One region of the Exiguobacterium sp. SL-10 genome, then DNA from elsewhere that is predicted to be linked to it. Evidence: riboswitches for the same ligand, from Rfam matches in the RefSeq annotation. Region 1 holds a riboswitch; each other region holds the start of a gene.
The links. Region 1 has a riboswitch for thiamine pyrophosphate ahead of tenA (thiaminase II). Riboswitches for the same ligand answer to the same signal wherever they lie in the genome.

Region 1 (3,278 bases):
CTCCTTTCGCAATCATGACCGGGTCGACGACGAGCCGGTTCAACGCGTGACGACGCACCCCGGCAGCGACTACCTCGATACGCGCCGCATCGAACAACATCCCGGTCTTGCACGCCGCAATCGTAAAGTCTGAACCGATTGCATCGAGTTGTTGCGTGACAAGTTCCGGAGATATCGCCTCGACTCCGTGCACTCCGCATGTGTTTTGTGCCGTGACCGCCGTCAAGACGCTCGTTCCGAACACCTCAAGCTCTTGGAACGTTTTCAAATCGGCTTGGATTCCTGCACCACCGCCTGAATCCGAACCGGCAATCGTCAATACTTGGGGCCGCATCATGACACCACCTCGATTCGATCACTCGGCAACTCGACGGCTGTCATCTTGCCGAGTTCGTTCAAGAAATGAACGGGGAAGTCGCCCGGTCCGTCAGCCAAAGCGGTCGCTAGTTCGCCGCACCGGGCATAGCCGGCGAGTGCTGTCGCCGTAGCCGTGACCGCATCACGTTCGACCGCGAGAAACGCACCGACGACGGCACTCAGTAAGCAACCGGTCCCTGTCGTCCGGGCCATCGCTTCGGTGCCGCCTTTGATTTCAATCGTCACGTCCTCGTCGCTGACGACGTCCGTCTCTCCGGTCACGGCAATGACACAGTTGTAGCGCCGGGCCGCCTCACGCGCGATTTGATTCAAATCGTCCCGTGTCTCGCCCGCATCCACGCCGCGTGATGCCGCGTCGAGACCAATCAATGTCGCGATTTCCCCGGCATTCCCACGAATGACCGTCACGCGGACTTGTTGCAGAATCGCCTTGGCAACGTCGCGTCGGAATGAGGTTGCCCCGACCCCGACCGGATCAAAGACGACCGGGCGACCCGCTTGATTCGCCGCCTGACCGGCTCGAATCATCGTACGTTCCGTCATCGCATCGAGTGTGCCGATATTGAGCACGAGCGCATCGCTCACAGATGCCATCTCGGCCACTTCTTCGACAGCAGACGCCATGACCGGGGCCGCTCCGATGGCGAGCAACCCGTTCGCCGAAAAATTGGCGACGACGATATTCGTGATATTGTGGATGAGTGGTCTTTGGGCTCTAACTTTGTCCCACAAGTCGCGTTTCATCGTCTCACCCCCGTTGGCAATGTCCATGACTCGAGCGTCCACGCCATCTCCCAAAAGGCGTGCTCATAATAGCAGCTCTTCAAGAACAGTTGCTGATACCGGAATCGTTCTTCCGCGGTCGCTTGCCCGGCGAGCACGTCGAGCCGCTCAATCTGCTCTTCGACGAGGTCGCGGAACCATTCCGACCCGTACGTCGCAATCCACGTCGCATAAATCGGGTGATCCGGGGTCGCGTCTTTCATGCGTTCGCCAATCTCGTAATACACCCAATAACACGGCAAAATTGACGCCAGTACATCACCGAGCGTCGGACCGGCTTGTTGCATATGGAGCGCATAAGCGTAAGCTGTCGGGGCTGGTTCGAACGTCGCCCATTCCGCCTCCGTAACGTCGAGCAACGTGAAGAACTCACGATGCAGCGCATGTTCCGCTTCGATGGTATGAAGCGCGTGTGTTAAAAAGCGGCTCGCCACTTCCATGTTGGGGGCGAGTGTCGCCCCTTTCGCCTGCACTTTTGAGAACTGGTTCAAATAGTATGAGTCTTGCATGACGTAATGCCGAAATTTCGCCTCATCAAGTTCACCCGTTCCGAGTTCGCGGACGAACGGGTGATCAAAACTGGCTTGAAACAAAGCATCTGCCTCTTGTCGAAGATGTGCGGTGAATGTCATTCATGTCTCCTCCTTTGTGATTAAAAAAGACGCCGCCTCCCATAACGGAAGCGGCGTCGGATTTACACAAAGTGTACGAGAACAATCGGTTCGCCCACTTCCCTACGCTAGCGTGAACTAGATCAGGTTCAAAGGGTCTGGACCTCGTCCATCTCAGCCGCGTCACGCGACTCCCCTAGTGGTAAACATTATGAAATTCGGTCGTCTACGACCACATCATATCAGTCTTTCCCTTTACTGAAAACCCTTTAACGCGAAAAGCGCCGGTTCAACAACGTTCCCATTTGCGAGAACCGCTCGGTGCCGAGCTTACGCCGATTCGACGCAGCGAACACATAATAATCGACTTTCCCCATGTAATAGATTAAACGCAGTCCGGCCAAGAAGAACGTGATGGTCGTGCTGACGGCAAAGCCGACGCCGTACCAATCGATGCCGCGCGGCAAGAGCAAGAGCGTGAACAACGCGTTCAGCGTGAAGAAGGACAGCGTGATGAACAACGCCCCGCGCCGATCCTCGAAATAGAGTAGTAACAGGGTCAAAATAAGGATCATCGCGTTCGCGAACGCCGCGAGCGTCGTCATCCGAAAGATTTGCCCGATCTCGTCCGGCACACCGATCCAGCCGACGAACATGCCTGCCATGAGGATGGCGAACAGCGTCACGACGCCTTGGCTGCGCGCGAGTCGAATCAACTCATTCTTTAACACGGACGTCATCGTCTGTTTCGCTTTCTCGATTTGATGGAGCGCTCCGCCGTAGTTAATCAATCCATAAAACGTACGATAGCGCTCATAAAATCTTGTCTCGACGGCGACGACGAACAACAACTGCGTCGGGATAATGGTCAAATACGACCAAAAAATGGCCGTGTCGTAATACGGGTTGAACAAGAACGAGTCCGCGATGATGATACGCCCTTCCCCGAACCAGATGATAAAGTTCGTGACCCAAATCCCGAGCACGTACAACACGCCGATGGCGAACAGGTCCGGATAGCGGTCGAAGTACTTAAAGTACGAGAACTCTTTCACAGCATAGCGGAGCGGGAACGTCCGGAGCATCGCGAAGAACAACCCGAACAACGTCACAATCATCCCGGCCGTGAAACCGAGCAACAGCTCGAGACTAGACGGATCGGTCATGAGGCGACTAATCGCATAGACGCTCCCGACCGAGATGAGGCCACCGAGTAGGAAACTATAGGCCACCGCTTGATAATACTTCGCGGCACTTAGAAACAAGAACATGACCCAGATGACGTTGATCGTCATGAACAAGACGAACAGCGTCAATTTGTATAAGAAATCGAGCGGAGACAATAACCAAAAGATGCTGTACAGGATCGTTGCTGCGAGAATCGTCACTTTGAGCATCCCGGTGAACACCGGGAAAATCTCGTGCACCTTCTTTTCGTAAAACAAGTCCGCCACGTATCGTGTGACGACAAGCTGTTGGAAGCTGAACAAAATTTGCGAGAAGATG
Region 2 (3,278 bases), on a different contig from region 1:
CGTGAAAATCAATTCTTCTTCGACCGTCTGCATGACGAACTGACTGTCCGGGTCTTGAAACACCGTTCCGACGCGACGATTCACTTCGCCAGCTTCATACGTATCATAGGAGCGGTCAAACAAGTGCAGTCTGCCCGTCACGATTCCATCACAATTGTCTGGATAGAGACGATTCATCAAACAGAACAGTGTCGATTTCCCTGACCCGCTCGCCCCTGTGATCAGCGTTCTCCCTTTTGTGAGACGGAGTGTGAGATTCGTCAAGACATCGGATGTTTTGTCCGGATAACGAAACGACAAATGTTCTGCGTCAACCATGGATACGACCCTGACGCGCGAGGGCATACCCTTCAAGCGCTCCCGTGCGAAGCAACAAGTCACTTAAAAGCTTCCCTCCAAGGCCAGCAATGAGCATCCCACTCGACGCGCGTAGTGCGAACATGGTCGCCACGTATGTCGGACTGAGGGCGGTAAGACCTCCCATGACGTATGTATACGCGAAACTTGTCACAGCCGCTCCAAAACCAGCGAGCATGAGCACCCAAAGGTCATAGCGTCTATAACCGGTCAATGCGAACGCCGCCTCTGCCCCGAGTCCTTGTATGATCCCGACTAAAATGATGCGCGGTCCGATGGCGTTGCCAATCATCATCTCAATCGTCGCCGCAAGCACTTCGGACAAAAATGCGGCGCCAGGTCTGCGAATGATATAGGCCGCGATAATCGAGACGATGAACCAAATCCCAAAGATCCACTCGTACGCGATCGGTCCGATCAAGCCGGCCCAAAGGTTCCCGATATGGACGAACGCCAAATAGACGACAGCGAATACGACCGATAAAATCGACAATAAGACGATTTCTTTTAACTTCCATGATTTAAGCATCGATGCGTCCCCCGTGTGACGGACTGTTCACGCTGAACGTGACCGTCATGACGACATGGCTCGTTTTCGCACGAACCCGGTCGAATGTCGCCTCATAGAAAGCGAACACCGGCTCGATGTCCCCATGAATGCCTGAGGCGTAGTGCATCGAGTCGTTGAAGACGCCTCGCTCTCTCGCAAAGTCAATTTCCTCGTAGATGATATCCATATAGTTTGCGTCACCAAGCGGATAGAGCGCAAATTGTGAAGACACGTATTGCGAACCCACCTTGCCATTCACCGGCTCTGTCGTCACGTCGAGAAGATTGTCTCCTGCCGTGTCGCCTGGACAGCCGACCGAGAACGTCCCGCTCATCGAGACGTGGGTCCCTGTCTTCGTCGCATGTGACAGCACGGCCTTGGCCACGTCGAACACATGCTCACTGCGGCCACGGATGACCGTCGAAACGTCATCGGTATGCCGCCAGACGTTACGAAGATCCGTCTCCTTCAATGCCCCTTTGATGACGCTCACGAAATCGGATGTCATCGGGCTCAGCGTAAAGCGGAACCCGACGATCGGGCTCGTCCCACATTGCTTGTTCATGATTCATTCCCCCTATGGTTTGTTACACAAAAAAAGCCGCATCCATGAGAATGCGGCCACTCGTCCAATTTAAGTCCATTAGAAAAAGTGCCACACTTCCTCACGCCGGTATTACCCGGATCGAGTCATAAGGGATTGGAGCCATGCTCACATCTCAGCCGAAGCACCCCTAGTGTAGTCCAATGTATGCGGTTGTCTATGCAACGAGAAGTATAGACGAACACGCCAAGTTTGTAAACGGTTTATGTGAAAGTCACGATACCATTTCCCGGAAGCGTATCCTGCAACGTCGTCCAGTCAGAAGTCATCTCCTCGTCTGTCAACAGACAATCATCTAATTCCGCCTCGATGACCGAACGCTCCATCCGCTGCCCGATCAAGACGAGTTCTGTCTGGCGATCCCCGTACGGCTCGACGTAGTCGGCAGCGAGCTCGGGTTCTGCCGCGAACATAAGACGACGCTCTTCCTCCGGAAGCGTCGCGAGCCAGCGACCAGCATGTTCAAGCGTCGAGGCATAACCTGCTTGTGAGAACAGGCAAGCGAGGTCGTTCCGGGAAGCGATCCATAAAAAGCCTTTGGCGCGGACGACTTGCTCCGGGAACGCTTCAATCCAGGCGTGGAGACGCTCCGGGTGGAACGGTCGACGTCGCCGATACACGAACGAGCTGATCCCGTATTCCTCTGTCTCCGGTGTGTGTGCTTCCGCCTCAAGTTCTTGAATCCAGCCAGCGGCGTGCATCGCCTGGTCGAAATCGAACAACTTGACGTCTAACAGCTCGGTCAATTCTACGTTCGCATGGACCGACGTCAACAGTTTGGCGGTTGGATTGAGCGCCTTCAACAGCCCGGCCATCTCGTCGAGTTCCGTCACGGTCACCCGGTCCGCTTTGTTCAAGACGATGATGTCCGCGAATTCGATTTGGTCGACGAGCAGGTCGACGACTTCGCGTACATCTGTCGCGTCAATCGCCTGTTTGCGTTCATGGAGCGACTCGCCCGAGTTGAAATCTTTCAAGAATCGAAACGCATCGACGACCGTCACCATCGCATCGATATAGACGCGGCTCGTCAAATCGATGCCGAGGACGTCATCGGCGTATGTAAACGTTTGAGCGACCGGAATCGGTTCTGAGATGCCTGATGACTCGATGATAATCCCATCAAGGTCACGGTCGTTCGTAATTTCCTGCACCGCCTCGAGCAAGTCCTCACGGAGCGTGCAACAGATGCAACCGTTCGATAGCTCGACCAATTTCTCGTCCGTCCGCGAGAATCCACCCTGCTCGATCAATCGCTCATCGATGTTCAACTCGCTCATGTCGTTGACGATGACGGCGTACTTCTTCCCATCCCGATTGTTCAATATATGGTTCAATAGTGTCGTCTTACCGCTCCCTAAATAACCGGACAGCACCGTGATTGGAATTTGCTTCATTATCCCCACTCCTAAATCGTAATCATTACTTTTTAGATAATGACGGGTCGTTATCATATTGTCAAGAAAAAAACACGCCCGCTCACGGACGTGTTCCTACTCTCTATTCCTCTAACGCTCTCCGTTCAGCTTCTGAGCGCGGATAGGTGTTCGCCTGCCATTCGGCCCGATAAATCGAATCGAGCTGAGTCAGACCGACCTCATCCATGTCTTTGTCTGCATCGACACTCGGCGTCTCATCCCACCGCGGCTCCAAATACGTATGATCCTCTTCCCGGTTCGCCCCCAACAACTTTTGAATACCGACCCGGGCCACCGCGGCAAGCGCCAAACCGATTCCCGCCCGAACGAGCAATCGCTTCACCATCTT
Region 3 (3,278 bases), on a different contig from region 1:
ACGTAAATGCTACGTAACAGGTAAATCACCTAAATCAGGTAACAACCGTTCGCACGCACTCAACAAGACAAAACGCACTTGGGGTGTAAACGTACAAAAAGTTCGTATTCTCGTTGACGGTAAACCTAAACGAGTTTGGGTTTCAGCTCGCGCTCTTAAATCAGGTCTCGTTGAACGCGTATAATTTTTATACACGAACGAAATAAATCCCAGCGGCATTCGCCGATGGGATTTTTTTGTGTTCATTTTTTGACATACAGCACAAGCACCATGCCTTCGTGCACAATCAAGTCCGCTGATTCGTCGGCCCACTCGTTCGAGATCGTGAGCGCCTCATGGCTCACGATCTCGTGATGGTCGAGCGGATATTTGACGCCACGGATGGTGACGTTCGCCCGCTTCCACGGTACGAGCGACAAATAGTGATCGTCTTGGCGCGGGAGTCCATAGAGCCCCGTCCCCGCGAGTCGCACCATTTGCCCTGCTGAGATGAGACGCATCTCGGGATACGCCTCGAGCAAACCGATGTTGCTGAGCGTCATATCGAGCCGTCCACCGAGAGCGCCGTAGACGAGCATCTCCGTCGCCCCATGGCTCCGGGCCGCCTCAAGCGCGATTTCAAGGTCGGTCACATCTTTTTCAGACGGATAACGGACAGCGTCGATCGGCACTTCGCCCGTGAAGGAATCAAAATCGCCGACGACGAGGTCCGGATTCAGCCCACGGTCTAATAGCGTCTCATAACCCCCATCGACGCCAATGACATAATCGACATCAATCGGGAGGCTCGGGATCGATTCCGGGCTCGCCGCTACGATCAAGACGCGCATTAGCGGACGTCCCGGGTCGCGAGTGTCGCAAAACGTGGTGCCGAGACAAACAAGAGGACAAGAACGACGGCCGACACGAGGAATGACGGGAGCATATACGTCATATTATAGGCGAATGAGTAAGCCACGACCGGTCCTTCCGCGTACTCAGCGAAGAAGACAATCCCCGATACGACGTGGGCACCGTAGCGTAGCAGTGAGCCGAGGAGCGCCCCGAGCACCAAATAGATGATGAGTGTCTTTTTTGCCTCGTCCTTAGCGGCTCGTTTCACTTGTCCGGCGAATAGTCCAGCCATACCGACGACACCGTAAGCAAACGTATAATCGAGCAGGAATTGGACAGGTGTGAAGATGTAGGCCCCAAACATCAATTGAAGCGTCCCGACGAGCGCCCCCGTCGCAAGTCCGCCTTTTAAGCCGTGGCGGTACGCCATCACAAAGATCGGCAACATCGCCAGACTGATTGATCCGCCCTGCGGCATCCGGAACGGGATGAGTAAATCAAAAATCAAACCGAGTGCGGCGAACAGCGAAATTTCGATGAGCGCCTGTAATTTTAAACGTTGTTTCATTTTATTCCCTCCTTATATGAGTGAACGACAAAAAGCAGCATGACGTAAACGCCATGCTGCTATCGTGTAGCAACGTGCATTTTCGCCACATCCCTACGTCCGTGTGAACGGAACAGGTTCAAAGGGTTAGCGTGATGCCTCTCAGCCACAGAATGTGACACCCCTTGCGACAATATTTGTTGTTCTATGGTCGATTATACACGAGATGCGTTGCGAATGCTATCGATGGCTTCTTTGTAACTCGGCTCATTATAGATGGCCGACCCGGCCACGAGCACGTCAGCCCCGGCATCGATGCATAGTTTTGCCGTGTCCGCGTTCACGCCGCCGTCAATCTCAATTTCAAAGTCGAGACGACGGGCTTGGCGCATCTCATTCAGCGCCGCAATTTTCGGGACGACCGATTCGATGAACTTCTGGCCCCCAAAGCCAGGGTTCACCGTCATAAGGAGCACCATATCGACGTCACCGAGCACGTGTTCAATCGACGAGAGTGGCGTATGCGGATTCAAGACGACGCCACACTTGGCGCCAGCCGCTTTGATTTGTTGCAAGACGCGATGCAAGTGATTCGTCGCTTCGACGTGAACCGTGACGATATCCGCCCCGGCTTTGATGAAATCTTCGACGAACCGCTCCGGCTGATCGATCATCAGATGGACATCAAGTACCATGTCCGATTTTTTTCGTAAACTCGCGAGCACCGGTAGCCCGATGGAGATGTTCGGGACAAACTGTCCATCCATGACATCAAAATGGATATAATCCGCTCCGGCCTCTTGGACCGCCTTCACTTCTGATTCTAGATTGGCGAAGTCCGCCGCTAAAATCGATGGTGCAATTTTAATCATGTCAGTACCTCCGTTGTCTATCGTTTAACTCTGCCATAAACGTAACATAATTCTCATAACGGGTGGAAGCGATTTCTCCAGCTTCGACAGCCGCTTTGACGGCACAGCCCGGCTCGTTCAAATGGGCACAGCCGCGGAATTTGCAGTCATCATGCCGCTCGACAAACTCAGGGAAACACCACCGCATCTCCTCGACTTCGAGTTCGACCGGGAACTCGAGGCTCGAGAAACCAGGCGTGTCAGCGACGAGTCCGTCAGCGAGTGTGATGAGTGTGACGTGACGCGTCGTGTGCTTCCCTCGGCCGAGCGACTTCGAAATCTTCCCGGTCGCAAGTTCAAGCTCAGGCGCGACCGCATTCAAGAGCGAACTTTTCCCGACGCCCGTCTGTCCAGCGAATACGCTCGTCTTGTCTTTGAACGAACCACGGATTTGTTCAATCCCCGACCCATCCTCGGTCGACGTCTCGATGACCTCATAGCCGATGGAGCGGTATAAGGTCGCTGCTTCGTGAATCGGCTTCCGTTCTGATTCCGTCAACAAGTCCATCTTCGTCAAGACGATGATCGGATGGACTTGCTTCGACTCGATCAAGACGAGGAAACGGTCAAGCAGATGGAATGAGAACGCCGGCTCTTTCACGGAAAACAGTAAAAACGCTTGATCGATATTGGCGATTGGCGGGCGGACGAGATGGTTCGACCGCTCATCGACGGCCAGTATATAACCGGTGCCGTCCTCTTGGTCTTGAATGTCGACATCATCACCTACGACAGGCGAGATGTTCCGGTTGCGGAAATTGCCGCGGGCGCGACAGCGAATCTCTTGTTTTTCTTCTGTCATGACGTCATAAAATCCGCCTTGTAATCGAATGATCGTACCTTTCATTCCATTCCCTCCTTAGAAAAAGAGGCGACGCGCGCGCCACCTCTTCATTGTGCATCTTTTGCTTGTGCGTACGTCACCGTATCCGTCCGTACGACTTCCCCATCGACTTCAATCGTCGCGGTTCCGACTTCGTCCGGTG

Region 2: it holds a riboswitch for thiamine pyrophosphate, as region 1 does, so the genes downstream of both, EVJ33_RS05460 (YkoF family thiamine/hydroxymethylpyrimidine-binding protein) here and tenA (thiaminase II) in region 1, are expected to answer to the same signal.
Region 3: it holds a riboswitch for thiamine pyrophosphate, as region 1 does, so the genes downstream of both, thiT (energy-coupled thiamine transporter ThiT) here and tenA (thiaminase II) in region 1, are expected to answer to the same signal.

The regions. Positions count from the first base shown of each region.
Region 1 is NZ_SJUP01000005.1:151,031-154,308, forward strand. It holds gene thiD (bifunctional hydroxymethylpyrimidine kinase/phosphomethylpyrimidine kinase) at 1-334, opposite strand, end outside; gene thiM (hydroxyethylthiazole kinase) at 334-1,149, opposite strand; gene tenA (thiaminase II) at 1,119-1,793, opposite strand; TPP riboswitch at 1,876-1,980, opposite strand; gene pelG (exopolysaccharide Pel transporter PelG) at 2,042-3,278, opposite strand, start outside.
Region 2 is NZ_SJUP01000003.1:163,626-166,903, forward strand. It holds gene EVJ33_RS05450 (ABC transporter ATP-binding protein) at 1-318, opposite strand, end outside; gene EVJ33_RS05455 (ECF transporter S component) at 311-886, opposite strand; gene EVJ33_RS05460 (YkoF family thiamine/hydroxymethylpyrimidine-binding protein) at 879-1,472, opposite strand; TPP riboswitch at 1,553-1,653, opposite strand; gene EVJ33_RS05465 (GTP-binding protein) at 1,715-2,908, opposite strand; gene EVJ33_RS05470 (hypothetical protein) at 3,012-3,275, opposite strand.
Region 3 is NZ_SJUP01000001.1:332,321-335,598, reverse strand. It holds gene rpmB (50S ribosomal protein L28) at 1-184, shown strand, start outside; gene EVJ33_RS01665 (thiamine diphosphokinase) at 243-830, opposite strand; gene thiT (energy-coupled thiamine transporter ThiT) at 830-1,402, opposite strand; TPP riboswitch at 1,476-1,577, opposite strand; gene rpe (ribulose-phosphate 3-epimerase) at 1,597-2,253, opposite strand; gene rsgA (ribosome small subunit-dependent GTPase A) at 2,255-3,139, opposite strand; gene pknB (Stk1 family PASTA domain-containing Ser/Thr kinase) at 3,184-3,278, opposite strand, start outside.